Regions from separate parts of the Micromonospora sp. NPDC005163 genome, predicted to be linked through region 2. Evidence: riboswitches for the same ligand, from Rfam matches in the RefSeq annotation. Region 2 holds a riboswitch; the other holds the start of a gene.

Region 1 (7,070 bases), on a different contig from region 2:
CCGAGGATCGGCGCGTTGTCCGGGGTGCCCGGACGCAGCCCGGCGACCGTCTCGACCAGGTCGTACTCGGCCAGCTCGGGGAGCAGGTCGACGCCGGCACGGAGTAGGCGCAGCACCGCGCCGGCGGTGACCGTGGTGTCCGACCGCTCCTCGACCGTCGCGCCGAGCACCACCTCGCCGTCTGCGCGGGGCACCAGATAGACCTGCTCGCCGTCGGCGTACCCCCGGATCACGTGCCGGAAGCCCGGCGCGGCGCCGCCGGGCGCGCGTAGCCGGAGGATCTGGCCCTTCACCGGCCGCACGGGCAGGCCGGTGAGGGCGGCGGCGCCGCAGCCGGCGGCGACCACGGTGACCCGGGCGTCCACCTCGGCGAGGGAACGGACCGCCCGCGGGGCGAGCACCGCGCCGGCCCGCTGCGCGGCCGTGCGCAGCGCCGGCACCAGCAACCGTGGGTCGACCTGGTGGTCGGTGGGCGCGAGTGCCCCGCCGCGCACCCGCGGCGCGAGCGCCGGCTCGCGGTCGCGCAGCTCGGTGGGGCGCAGCGGGGTGACCGGCAGGCCCAACCCCTGCTGGTACGCCCAGAGCCGGCGCGCCTCGGCCAGGTCGTCCGCGGTCAGCCCGACCAGCAGGGTGCCCTCGGTCCGGTAGCCCAGCTCGACGCCGCTCGCCTCGGTCAGCTCGTCCGCGAACGCCGGCCACCGGGCGGCGGACGCCAGCAGCAGCCCGGTCAGCTGCCGCTCACCGAAGTACGCCTCGGCCACCGGAGAGAGCATCCCGGCGGCCACCGCCGAGGCCCCCGACCCGGGGGACGGATCGTGCACCACCACCCGAAGTCCGCGGGCGGCGCACCGCCAGGCGATCGCCAACCCGATCGGCCCCGCCCCCACCACCGCCACGTCCGCAAGGAAGGGCCCCTTGTTAACGGATTCTGTAGAGGAAGGGCCCCCTGTTAACACGTCAGCGCCCCGAGCAGCTCGGCGGTGGCCCGGGCCGGGTCGGCGGCAGCGGATACCGCGCCCACCACCGCCACCCCGTACGCCCCGGCGGCTCGCAGCGCCGGCACCCGGGCGGCGGTCACCCCACCGATCGCGATCACCGGAACGTCGACCGCGTCGTTGACCGCCCGTACCCCCGCCGGGCCGATCGGGTCCGGCAGCCCGGCCTTGGTGCTGGTGGCGTGGCACGGCCCGACGCCCAGGTAGCTGGCTCCCGCGGCGACGGCCTCGATCGCCGTCTCCGGTGCCCGGGCGGTGGCCCCGAGCACGCCGGTGGGGCCGAGCACCCGGCGGGCGGCGGCGACCGGTAGGTCGTCGGCACCGACGTGTCCACCGGCGGCGCCCACCGCCAACGCCACGTGCAACCGGTCGTTGACCAGGCAGGTCGCCCTGTACGGCGCGCAGAGCGCGAGCACCCGCCGGGCCAGGTCGTACGCCTCGCGGTCGGTGGCGGAGTCCTCGACCCGGACCTGCACCACCAGGTCGGCTCGGGCCGTGGTGAGGGCGGCCCGGACCACGGTGAGTGGATCCCGCCCGGGTCGGGTGTCGGTGATCAGATGCAGTCGCCCGAGGGACGGCACGGCAACGCTCCTCCCTGCGCCGGCATTACCCGGATCAGGTTCGACGGTCGGGGGCTGTCAGCCCCCCTCTCAGCCCGGTACACCGGACTCCCGTGGGTTACTTGCGTGTCACCGTACGACAGTTCCGGCCGTCTGCCAAGGCGGGGTCGGCCGGCGGCCGGCGGGCGAAAACCACACCGCTCGGCGAGATCCGTTGGGCGCTTCATGCGGTCCTGTTCGGAATGTCGCCCACCGTTGCAGAACCGTTACCCGCCGGCATCTTGCCGGACATTGATCCAACCGAATTAATTTGTTCAGCGATTCGACAAAATGCTGGCGTGGTTGCCCTGGCACGGCATTCGCACCGGCTCCATCTGGGACGGTCTTCGGCGAGCCGGCCCCCGCGATCCCTGTCCACCGCGACATAGGAGGCGGCGTGTCCCATTCTCGTCGTGCCCGAGTACCCATCACCGCGACCCTGATCTCCCTGGCCCTGGCCTCGACAACTCTGTTCGGGCTGCCCGCCCAGGCGGCTCCGGCCGCCGCCCAGGTCCCCCCGCGAAACACGCCGGCCGCGGCCCCGGTCAGCCAGGTGCCGCCGAAGGCGCCAAAGGCTGCGGCCGATCCCTTCTCCGTCCTGGTGTTCTCCAAGACGGCCGGCTTCCGCCACGACTCCATTCCCACCGGGCTCGCCGCGATCCAACAACTGGGCGAGGCCAACGGATTCACCGTGGACAGTTCCGAGGACGGTGGCGCGTTCACCGACGCCAATCTGGCGAAATACCGGGCGGTGATCTGGCTCTCCACCACCGGCGACGTGCTGGACGCCGAGCAGCAGGCCGCGTTCGAGCGGTACGTGCGTGCCGGCGGCGGTTACGTCGGCATCCACGCCGCCTCGGACACCGAGTACAGCTGGGCCTGGTACGGCGACCTCGTCGGCGCGTACTTCGCCAACCACCCCGCGAACCAGCAGGCCACGGTCAAGGTGGAGGACCACGCCCACCCGTCCACCGCCGAGCTTCCGGACCGCTGGTCCCGCTTCGACGAGTGGTACAACTACCAGACCAACCCCCGGCCGGACGTGCACGTGCTGGCCAGCCTGGACGAGAAGAGCTACACCCCGGGCGCCGGTGCGATGGGCGCCGACCACCCGATCGCCTGGTGCCAGGACTTCGACGGCGGCCGTTCCTGGTACACCGGGGGCGGGCACACCCGGGAGTCGTACGCCGAGCCGGAGTTCCTCTCCCACCTGCTCGGCGGGATCCGGACCGCCGCCGGGGTGGCGGACGCCGACTGCGGCGCCTCGAAGACCGCGAGCTTCGAGAAGGTCACCCTGGACAGCAACACCAGCAACCCGATGGAGTTGGACATCGCCCCGGACGGGCGGGTCTTCTACGTCGAGCGGGACGGCCGGGTGCAGGTCGTCAAGCCGGACACCGGCAGCACGTTCACCGCCCTCGACCTGGACGTCTTCACCGGCAACGAGGACGGACTGATCGGCATCCGGCTCGACCCGGACTTCGCCACCAACAGGTGGGTGTACCTCTACCACGCCCCGAACGACGGCATCGCGCGCAACCTGCTGTCCCGGTTCACCGTGACCGGCGACACCATCGACCCGGCCAGCGAGAAGCAGGTGCTGCGGGTCGACACCCAGCGCAACACCTGCTGCCACGCCGGCGGCAGCATGGCGTTCGACAGCGTCGGCAACCTGTACCTGGCCACCGGCGACAACACCAACCCGTTCGAGTCGAGCGCGTACTCGCCGCTCGACGAGCGGCCGGGCCGCCAGGACTACGACGCGCAGCGCACCTCCGGCAACACCAACGACCTGCGCGGCAAGGTGATCCGGATCCACCCGGAGGACGACGGGACGTACACCGTCCCGGCGGGTAACCTCTTCGCGCCGGGCACCGAGAAGACCCGTCCCGAGATCTACGCGATGGGCTTCCGCAACCCGTTCCGGATCGGCACCGACCCGAAGACCAACACGCTCTACGTCGCGGACTACGGGCCGGACGCCAACGCGGACAGCCCCACCCGGGGCCCGCGCGGCCTGGTCGAGTGGAACATCGTCACCCCCGGCAATTACGGCTGGCCGTACTGCACCGGGACGAACGAGGCGTACAACGACTACACGTTCCCGTCCGGCCCGAGCGGGGCGAAGTTCGACTGCGCAGCCCCGGTGAACAACTCGCCCAACAACACCGGCCTGACCAACCTCCCGCCGGTCGTCCCAGCGACCGTCGACTACGGGTACGCCGGTGACGCGCGATACCCGGAGATCGGCGGCGGCGGCGCCCCGATGGGCGGCCCGGTCTACCGGTACGACGCCGACCTCGACTCCGACCGGAAGTGGCCGGCGTACTACGACGGCAAGGCGCTGCTCGGCGAGTGGAACCAGTCGAAGATGTACACCATGCAGGTGACCGCCGACGGCAGGTCGTTGGTGGACATCAACCAGTTGCTCACCGGGATGGGCATGCTCCGGCCGATGGACTTCGAGTTCGGCCCGGACGGCGCGCTCTACCTGATCGAGTGGGGCAGCGGCTTCGGCGGCAACAACGACAACTCCGGCGTCTACCGGATCGACTACATCGCCGGTGAACGCGCGCCGATCGCGGTGGCGGCGGCCGCCCCGACGTCGGGGCCCGCGCCGTTGACGGTGGAATTCTCCAGCGCTGGGTCGCGCGACCCGGACGGCGGCGCGCTCACCTACGCCTGGGCCTTCGGCGACGGGCAGACCTCCACCGAGGCCAACCCGACGCACACCTACGCCACGGCGGGCAGCTTCACCGCCCAGCTCACCGTCACCAACCCGAAGGGCCGTACCGCGGTGGCCAACGTGCCGGTCACCGTGGGCAACACCGCGCCGACGGTGACCATCGAGTTCCCGCCGGACGGCGGCTTCTTCGACTGGGGTGACCAGGTCCACTACACGATCAAGGTGACCGACCCGGAGGACGGGCAGATCGACTGCGACCGGGTGCGACTCCAGGTGCTGCTCGGCCACGACGAGCACGCCCACCCGCTGGAGCAGCACACCGGCTGCAGCGGCACCGTCCAGACGTCGCTCGCCTCCGGGCACGGCGCCGAGGCGAACGTCTTCGCGGTCTTCGAGGCCACCTACACCGACCAGGGCGGCGCTGGCGGGGCCGGCCCGCTCACCGGCCGCGCGATCGAGCAGTTGCAGCCCAAGCGCAAGCAGGCCGAGTACTTCACCGCCACCGGGCGGGCGCCGGGGAGCACCGGCGGCGGCGACGCCGGCGTGCAGCGGGAGACCGGCGGCGACAGCGCCGGCGGCGGCCAGAACATCGGGTTCATCGAGGACGGCGACTGGTGGTCGCTCGCCCCGGCGAACCTGACCAACGTCACCGACATCCGGTTCCGGGCCGCCTCGGCAGTCTCCGGAGGCCGGGTCGAGGTCCGCGCCGGCGCCGTCGACGGACCGGTGGTCGCCTCGGCCACCGTGCCGGGCACCGGCGGGTGGCAGACGTACACGGACGTGACCGCGCCGGTGACCGGCGCCGCGAGCGGCACGCTGTACTTCGTCGCCCGGGACCCGAACGGCGGCGCGGGGTCGCTGTTCAACGTCAACTGGATGGACTTCCTCGGCCGCGGCGTCACCGAGAACGCGCCACCGGTGGTCAGCGCCACCGCCACCCCGGCCACCGGCACCGCGCCGGTCACCGTCGCCTTCGACGGCACGGCCACCGACGCCGAGGGCGACACCCCGCTGACGTACGCCTGGGACTTCGGTGACGGCGGCACCGCGTCCACGTTGGACGCCAGCCACACCTACACCAGCCCGGGCACCTTCACCGCCACCCTGACGGTGACGGACAGCAAGGGCGCGAAGTCGTACGCCACCGTGCCGGTGCGGGTCGACGCGCCGAACACGTCCTGCTTCGGGGCGCGCTCGGACGACTTCGACGGCACCAGCCTCGACAAGAACCGGTGGACCAGCGTGGTCCGGGAGAACCAGCTCTACTCGGTTGCCGGCGGCGCGCTGCGGCTGCCCACGGCGGTGGGCGACCTCTACGGTGCCCGCAACGACGCCACCAACCTGGTGCTCCAGGCGGCTCCGACCGGGGCCTGGCAGGCGACCACCCGGGTCACCCTGCCGGTGACGGCCAACTACCAGCAGGCCGGCCTGCTGGTGTACGGCGACGACGACAACTACGCCAAGCTGGACCTGCTCTACAACGGCAGCCGGCGGGTGGAGTTCATCCGGGAGACGGCCGGCACGCCGCGCAACGAGGCCGCCGACAGCACCGCCGCACCGGCGGGTGACACCGTGCACCTGCGGATCATCAGCGACGGGACGAACCTGACCGCGGCCGTCTCGGCCGACGGGCAGACCTTCACCCCGGTCGGACGATCGGCCGCGCTGGACGGCATCACCAACCCGCGGATCGGCCTCTTCGCGGTCAACGGCGGCACCGAGGCGCCGGTGGTGGACGCCAGCTTCGACTGGTTCCAGGTCACGCCGGACGCCCCGGCCGGACCGGTCGTGCCGTCGGACGAGTTCACCGGCGACACGCTGGACAAGTGCCGGTGGAACGCGATCCTGCGCGAGGACCCGAACGGTTACCGGGTCACCGGTGGCGCGCTGCGGGTCGACGTGCCCAACGGTGACATCTACGGCACCGACAACACCGGGCCGAAGAACTTCATCCTCCAGACCGCGCCGTCGGGCGACTGGACCCTGGAGACGAAGGTCGACGGCAGCCTGCTGAACGAGCAGTACCAGCAGGCCGGTCTGATCGTGCACGCGGACGACGACAACTACCTCAAGTTCGACTACATCGCGGACAACCAGGTCGGCCAACCGGTGACGCGGCGGATCGAGTTCCGCAGCGAGATCGGCGGGGCGGTCCAGAACCCGCAACCGGAGGCGGCCAACCTGACCGGCGCGGTGTGGCATCTGCGGCTCGCCCGCAGCGGCGACACCTTCACCGCGTCGTACTCGGCCGACGGGACGACCTGGACCGCGTTGACCACGCTCACCAACAGCGCGGTCGGGGCCACCCCGAAGGTCGGGTTGTTCACGCTCGGCGCCAACCAGACCGCCTCGAAGACCGCCGCGTTCGACTACTTCCGGTTGAGCACCGGGGTGGCCGACGAGACGGCGCCGGTCACCACTGCGGCGGTTTCCGGCACCCCGACCGACGGGTGGTACACCGGGCCGGTGACGGTCACCCTCACCGCGGCCGACGAGGCCGGCGGCAGCGGGTTGGCCGGGACGGCGTACCAGCTGGGCGGGGCCACCACCTGGACGGACTACACCGCTCCGGTGGCGGTCAGCGGTGACGGCGAGCACGAGCTGCGGTTCCGCTCGACCGACGAGGCGGGCAACGTGGAGTCGACGAAGACCGTCACGGTCCGGATCGACGCCACCGCGCCGGTCACCTCGGCGACGTTCGCTCCGGCGAACGACGCCGGCTGGCACGACGGGACCATCCCGGTCGTGCTGACCTCTACCGACGCCGGTTCCGGGGTGAAGACGGTGGAG
Region 2 (7,070 bases):
CCGCAGGTCGCGCAGCATCTGCTCGACCGCGGCCGGTCGTTCGCCGCGGGCGGCCAGCGAGTCGGCCGTCTCGTACCCCCGGCCGCCCCGGATCTGGATCAGCTCGTCGGCGATCTTCCAGGCCATCTCGCTGGCGTACAGCTTGACGAGCGCGGCCTCGATCCGGATGTCGTTGCGGTCGTCGTCGGCGAGCAGGCAGCAGAGGTCGAGCATGGTCTCCATGGCGTACGTGGTGGCGGCGATGAAGGCGAGCTTCTGGGCGACCGCCTCGTGCTCGCCGACCGGTCGGCCCCACTGGACCCGGTCGGCGGACCACTCCCGGGCCACGTTCAGCGCCCACTTGCCTGCGCCCACGCACATCGCCGGCAGTGACAGCCGGCCGGTGTTCAGCGTGGTCAGGGCGATCTTCAACCCCTTGCCCTCGCCGCCGATCACGTTCTCGGCGGGCACGAACACGTCGTGGAACCGGGTGAGGCTGTTTTCCAGGCCGCGCAGGCCGATGAACTCGTTGCGCCGCTCCACGGTGATGCCCGCGCTGTCGCCGTCCACCACGAACGCGGTGATCCCGCCGCGCCGCCCCTCGGTGGCCGGCACCCGGGCCATCACCACCAGCAGGGTGGCGACGATGCCGTTGGTGGCCCAGAGCTTCACGCCGTTGAGCCGGTAGCCGGTGCCGTCCTCGGTCGGCTCGGCGGTGGTGGCCAGGCGGGCCGGGTCGGAGCCGACGTCCGGTTCGGTGAGCAGGAACGCGGACACCTCGCCGGCGGCGAGCCGGGGCAGGAAGCGCTGCTTCTGCTCGGCGGTGCCGAACATCTTCAGCGGCTGCGGCACCCCGATCGACTGGTGCGCCGAGAGCAGCGCGCCGATCGCCGGGCCGACCGAGCCGGCCAGCATCAGCGCTCGGCAGTAGTGCAGGTTGCTCAGCCCGAGACCGCCGTACCCGCGGTCGATCTTCATGCCGAACGCGCCGAGGTCGGCCAGCCCGTGGAACACCGCGTCCGGAATGGACGCGTCGCGCTCGATGGCCGCGCCGTCCACTTCAGAGGCAAGGAAGGCGCGGAACCGGCCGAGGAACTCGTCGGCGCGGGCCACGTCGTCCGGGTCGGACCGCGGCCACGGGTCGATCAGGTCGAGCCGGAACCGGCCGAGGAACAGCTCCTTACCGAAGCTGGGCCGGTCCCACGCGGACTCGCGAGCCGCCTCGGCGACCTGCCGGGCCTCCTTCTCGGAGACCTGCCCCGCCTCCTTCGGCAACGGCGCTGCGGCGCCGGCGGTGTTCGGAGCGGTGCCGGGATCGGGGCCGTCCGCTGCCGGTCGGCCGTTCTGCGTCGTGGTCACGGCTGCCCCCTCGAACCTCGGTGCGGCTGCGTCGACGTGCGCGACTACCGTCACGCTACCCCCGGGTGTTACTCAGGGGTAGCGGTCCGTGAAGATCGAGTTCGATACCTGGCCCCGGCCTCAGCTGGCGAGGGTGCGCGGGTCGTCATCGTCGTCGTCGATGTCGTCGTCCCCCCAGCTGCGCCGGGAGAACGGCAGGGCCACCCAGAACGTGAGGAACCAGAGCGCGGTCAGCGCGCTGAGCACGAACGCGATCGGCCGGTCCAGCACGAAGTCGGTGATCAGCAGCACCGCGCTGACCATGGAGATCAGCATGAAGGCGAGGCCGCCGCTGGCCATCCGGTGCGCGAACCGGACCAGCTCCGGCTTACGCCCCTGCCGGAACAGCGCCCGGTGGAACGCCACCGGCGAGATGATCAGCGCCGTGGCGGCGGCCGCGGCGAGCAGCGCGACGATGTAGACGTCCCGCTGGAACTCGGTCGTGCGACCGAACCCGTTGCTGAACGGCAGGGTGAGCAGGAAGGCGAAGAGGATCTGCACGCCGGTCTGGGCGACCCGCAACTCCTGCAACAGGTCGGCGAAATTGCGCTGCCAACGCTGCTTCTCGGTCTCCTTGGACACGCGCTACCTCCGGTGCGACGGTACTGCCGGCGGTACGGGCCGCCGCCAGCAAGGCAAGTGCCCCACCCGGTCGAGCGCGAAACAGGTTCACGACACCCCGACCGCCGCCGGGGCACCGGCCCCTCCCGGACGAGCCTCAGGAGCCGCGCCGGATGCGGCCCGCGTACCGCGCCTCCAGCGCCGTGTTGTGGGCGTCGCCGTCCGGGATGTTCGCCGACAGGTAGACCGGGGGCCGCTCCCCCGCCGCCAGCAACCTGGCCACCACCTCCACGGTGACCTGCTGGGCCAGCAGCGCCGCCGTGATCGAGGAGACCGCGCCCACCGCGCCACCGCCGGGCAGCGGCAGCGTCGCGTCGCCGTACGGCGCGCCGTTGTCGAGCACCACGTCGGCGAGGTCCGCCAGCTTGCGCCCGGACGGGTGGCGGGAGGTCATCCGGCCGGAGTGCTGTGCGGAGGTGATCGCCACCAGTCCGTGGCCATGCTGCTTGACCAGCGTGGCGAACTCCACCATCGCGCCGTTGACCCCGGAGTTCGACGCGAGCACGAAGACGTCGGTGGGTCGCACCGGGGCCAGCTCGTAGAGCCGGTGCGCCACCGCCGGGTCCCGCTCCAGCAACGGGCCGAGCCGGTCGGCCGGTTCGCCGCCGAGCAGCACCAGGTCGCGCAGCGCGATCCGGTTGGTCGGCACCAGACCGCCCGCCCGGCCGGCGATCTCCATCGCCAACGCCTCGGAGTGCCCGGTGCCGAAGGCGTGCACCACCCCGTCAGCGCGCACCGCGTCGGCGATCAGGTCGGCGGCCCGCCCCACCGCCGCCCGCTGACTCGCGGCCACCCGGCCGATCGTCTCGGTCACCACGGCCAGGTAGTCCTCGGCACTCACCGTCATGCGTCCTCCGTCGTCCGGTTGCTGGCGAGCCATTGCACTGCGAAGTCGACCGCCGCCCGCTGGCGCATCAACCTCCCGGTCCCGGTGCCGACCCGTCCGGTACGGACCGCCCCGGTCGCCTCCAGGTCCCGGCCCAACGCGTCGAAGTCGGTCTCGTCGAGCCGTACGTCCTGCCACCACACCCATTCGCGGCCACCGTCGGCGGTGCGTACCGCCGCGCCCAACTGCTCGTGGGGTGGGGCCGGACGGCGGTACTCGGCCAGGTGCAGCGAGGTGTTCACCGCGTGGTCCACACCGAGCAGCAGCACGTGGGCGTCGAGGTCGTAGAGCCGGGCCAGTGGGGAGCCCTCACCGAGCATGTCGGCCCGGGTGTGCCCGGCGACCACCTGTTCGGCGGCCGGGCCGAGGGCGGCGAACGACACGTGGGGATGGGAGCTGCGCAGCGCTCCGGGCCAGCCGCGGACCGTCTCGGCGAACACGCCCATGAATCGGCTCGGGGTGACCGCCGGATCGAATCCGGGCATCTCGGCGCGGATCAGCGGCCACCAGTCCACCGGCACCGGCGGGTCGCGCCACTGCGCGGGGTCGCTGTTGTCCGGGGTGTGGGTGGGCACCACGATCGTGCCGTCCGGGCCGAGCGCGTCGCGCAGGGCGAGCACCAGCGCCTGCGGACCACCGCAGACGAAACCCAGCTGACGCAGCCCGGCGTGCACCAGCAGCGTCCCGCCGGGGCGTACGCCCAGCATGCGCAGTTGCGCGGCGATCGAGCGCCGGGTCCCCGGCCCGCCGGCGTCCATCGTCACGGTGTGCCTCCCGACCGCCATGGCTCAGGCCGTTCCGCTGGTTCGGGCCAGGATCGCCTCGGCCAGCGGGCCCGGCGCGGCGTCCGGGATCCAGTGGCTCACGCCGGGCAGCTCGACGAAGCGGTAGTCCCCGGTGACGTTGGCGGCGCACGCCTCGGCGGCGGTCCGGCCGATGGCGATGTCCCGGTCGCTCCACACGTACGTGGTGGGCACCGCGACCGGGCCGACGCCGGCCAGGTCGGCGCGGGACATCGCCCGGTACCAGTTCAGCGCCGCGGTGAGCGCGCCCGGCTCGCGCATCGGGTCGGCGTAGTGGTCCACCCGGGACGCGTCGCCCACCCCGGTGAGCAACTTGCGCAGTGCGGTGGCGTTCCACGCCAGCAGCACCTTCTCCGCCTTGCCCGGCTTACGGAACAACGCGATGTACGACGAGCGCGCCTTCTGCTGGCCGTCGGTGGCGAGCGCGTGCGCCATGGCTGCCGGATGTGGCACGGACACCGCGGTCAACGTACGGACCCGCTCGGGGTGCCGGGCGGCCAGCGCCCAGGCCACGATCGCACCCCAGTCGTGGCCGACCAGGTGGACGGCGTCCAGCCCGAGCGCGTCCAGCACCGCCACCGCGTCGGCGACCAGTTCGGGGATCCGGTAGTCCGGGACCGCCGCCGGCCGGGCGCCCGGCGAGTAGCCCCGCTGGTCCAGCGCGTACGTGCGCAGCCCGGCTGTGTGCAGCGCCGTCGCGGCCTCGTCCCACTCGCCGGAGTGCTGGGGGAAGCCGTGCAAAAGCAGGACGGGCGCGCCGTCCGGCGGACCACCGGCGCGTACGTCGAACCTGAGACCCCGTGCGTCAACCCGCATGATCGTCAGCCTACCCAGCCGAAGTCTCCTGAACCGGACCCTGCGGCGGGACGCCCTGCTGGGCCGGTACCCCTGGTCGGTGCTAGCGTCAGCGAGACAACTTCACATCCGACAGGGGAGCGCACAGCGCTGAGAGTGCGGGCACGCCCGCAGACCCTCGAACCTGATCTGGGTAATGCCAGCGCAGGGAGTTCGGTCGACCTCCAGCCGCGCCGCCGTCCGGTGCCACCGGGCGCGCGGCGTGCGTCTTCTCCTGGTTCGCAGTCAGAACTGGGAGCATTCACATGAACCACAGCGACACCAACCGCTGGCGCACCATCGACATCGTGGTCGCCTCGGTGATCGCGGTCGCCTTCGGCGTCATCTTCTGGGCCTGGGGCCTGGTCTGGAGCGCCACCGAGGGGGCGTTCGCCTTCTTCCCGCCGGCACAGACGCTGATCTACGGCGTCTGGCTGATGCCGGCCGTGGTGGGCGGCCTGGTCATCCGCAAGCCCGGCGCCGCGCTCTACTGCGAGACGGTCGCCGCGGTCCTCTCCGCGCTGCTGGGCAGCCAGTGGGCCGGCACGGTGATCCCGCAGGGCATCGTGCAGGGCCTCGGCGCCGAGTTGGCCTTCGCGGCCTTCCGGTACCGCTCGTTCCGGCTGCCGACCGCGGCGCTGGCCGGCGCGCTGACCGGGCTCAGCGCCGCGCTGTTCGACTTCTTCGTCTGGAACGCCGAGTACGAGCTGGTCGACTACCGCATCCCGTACGCGCTGCTCACCATCGTCAGCGCCACCGTGATCGCCGGCGTCGGCGGTTGGGTCCTCACCCGCGCGATGGCAGACACCGGCGTCCTGGACCGCTTCCCGGTCGCCCGCGACCGCGCCGCCATCTGACCCCCACGTCTTCCCCGTTGATCAAGAGGTTTGCGTCAACAAGGGGCGGCGAACTGACGTAAACCTCTTGATCAACGACGTGAGAGCGGCCCGGGCGGGGGAAGGGGGGTGTGGTGAGCGGGGTCCAGCTACGGGGGTTCGGGTGGCGGCACGCCGGGCGGCTCGCGTGGGCCGTACGCGGTGTGGACCTGCGGGTCGAGGCTGGGGAGCGGGTGTTGTTGCTCGGCCCGTCGGGGGCCGGCAAGAGCACGCTGCTCAGCGCGCTGGCCGGGCTGCTGCCGGAGGACTCCGGCGAGCAGGAGGGCACCGTCGAGATCGATGGGCTCGACCCGCGCAAGGGTCGGGAACGGGTCGGCATCGTCTTCCAGGACCCGGAGACCCAGCTGGTGATGGCCCGTAGCGGCGACGACGTCGCCTTCGGGCTGGAGAACCGGGGGGTGCCGACGGACGCGATCTGGCCCCGGGTGGACGAGGCGCTGCGCCGGGTCGGCTTCCCGTACGACCGGGACCGGCCCACCGCCGCGCTCTCCGGCGGCGAGCAGCAACGCCTCGCCCTCGCCGGTGCGCTGGCCCTGCGCCCCGGCCTGCTGCTGCTCGACGAACCGACCGCCAACCTCGACCCGGCCGGGGCAGACCTCGTCCGGCGGGCGGTGGCCGGCGCGCTGGACGCCGACACCACGCTGGTCCTGGTCGAGCACCGGGTCGCCGAGGCGCTTCCGCTGGTCGACCGGGTGGTCGTCCTGGAGCCCGGCGGCGGGGTCCGCGCGGACGGCCCGCCCGCGGCGGTCTTCGCCGCGCACGGCGCCGCCCTCGCCGCCGAGGGCGTCTGGGTGCCGGGTCATCCCGTGGCCATCCGGCGGGCGACCGCCGCCCCCGGCGAGCTGCTGCTCACCGCCGACCGGCTCGGCCTGCCACCCCGGCTGGCCCCCACCGACCTGGCGGTACGCGCCGGCGAGGCGCTCGCCGTGCGCGGGCCGAACGGGGCCGGCAAGTCGACTCTCGCGCTGCTGCTCGGTGGGCTGCTCCGGCCGGGTGCCGGCCGAGTCACCGCGTCCGCCGAACTGGCCGGGCCGGACCACCGCACCGCCCCGCACCGGTGGCGGGCGCCCGCGCTGGCGCGACGGATCGGGTCGGTGTTCCAGGACCCTGAGCACCAGTTCGTCACCAGCACCGTCTTCGACGAGCTGGCGCTCGGCCCGCGCCGGACCGGCCAGCCCGAGGCGGCCGTCAAGGAGACCGTGGCGGGGCTGCTGGACCGGCTGCGGCTGACCCGGCTCGCCGCGGCCAACCCGTACACCCTCTCCGGTGGGGAGGCCCGGCGGCTGAGCGTGGCGACCGCCCTGGCCACCGCGCCCCGCCTGCTGATCTGCGACGAACCCACCTTCGGTCAGGACCGGCGGACCTGGCGGGAGCTGGTCGATCTCTTCGCCGATCTCCGCGACGCCGGGCACGGCGTGGTCACCGTGACCCACGACCCGGACTTCGTCGCCGCGCTCGCCGACCGCACCGTCACCCTGGAGCGATCGTGACCGGCCGCTCGATGATCAGCATCGAGCCGGTCGCCGCGCCCGGTGCGCCGCTGGCCCGCCGTAACCCGGTGGCGAAGGTCGCCGCCGCGCTGGTCTTCTCGTTCACCCTGCTGGCCACCCTGGACCCGGTGGCCCCGGCGATCGCCATCGCCGTCGAACTCGC

The links. Region 2 has a riboswitch for thiamine pyrophosphate ahead of ACWD6N_RS06230 (ECF transporter S component). Riboswitches for the same ligand answer to the same signal wherever they lie in the genome.
Region 1: linked by a shared signal. The riboswitch ahead of thiE (thiamine phosphate synthase) and the one ahead of ACWD6N_RS06230 (ECF transporter S component) in region 2 are both predicted to bind thiamine pyrophosphate.

Annotation. Positions count from the first base shown of each region.
Region 1 is NZ_JBSFYP010000035.1:66,447-73,516, reverse strand. Features, by position in the region: gene thiO (glycine oxidase ThiO) at 1-956, opposite strand, end outside; gene thiE (thiamine phosphate synthase) at 950-1,576, opposite strand; TPP riboswitch at 1,571-1,680, opposite strand; gene ACWD6N_RS23180 (ThuA domain-containing protein) at 1,992-7,070, shown strand, end outside.
Region 2 is NZ_JBSFYP010000005.1:52,321-59,390, reverse strand. Features, by position in the region: gene ACWD6N_RS06255 (acyl-CoA dehydrogenase family protein) at 1-1,338, opposite strand, end outside; gene ACWD6N_RS06250 (DUF6328 family protein) at 1,459-1,959, opposite strand; gene ACWD6N_RS06245 (SIS domain-containing protein) at 2,096-2,845, opposite strand; gene ACWD6N_RS06240 (aminoglycoside N(3)-acetyltransferase) at 2,842-3,642, opposite strand; gene ACWD6N_RS06235 (alpha/beta fold hydrolase) at 3,673-4,503, opposite strand; TPP riboswitch at 4,607-4,711, shown strand; gene ACWD6N_RS06230 (ECF transporter S component) at 4,788-5,378, shown strand; gene ACWD6N_RS06225 (ABC transporter ATP-binding protein) at 5,492-6,907, shown strand; gene ACWD6N_RS06220 (energy-coupling factor transporter transmembrane component T family protein) at 6,919-7,070, shown strand, end outside.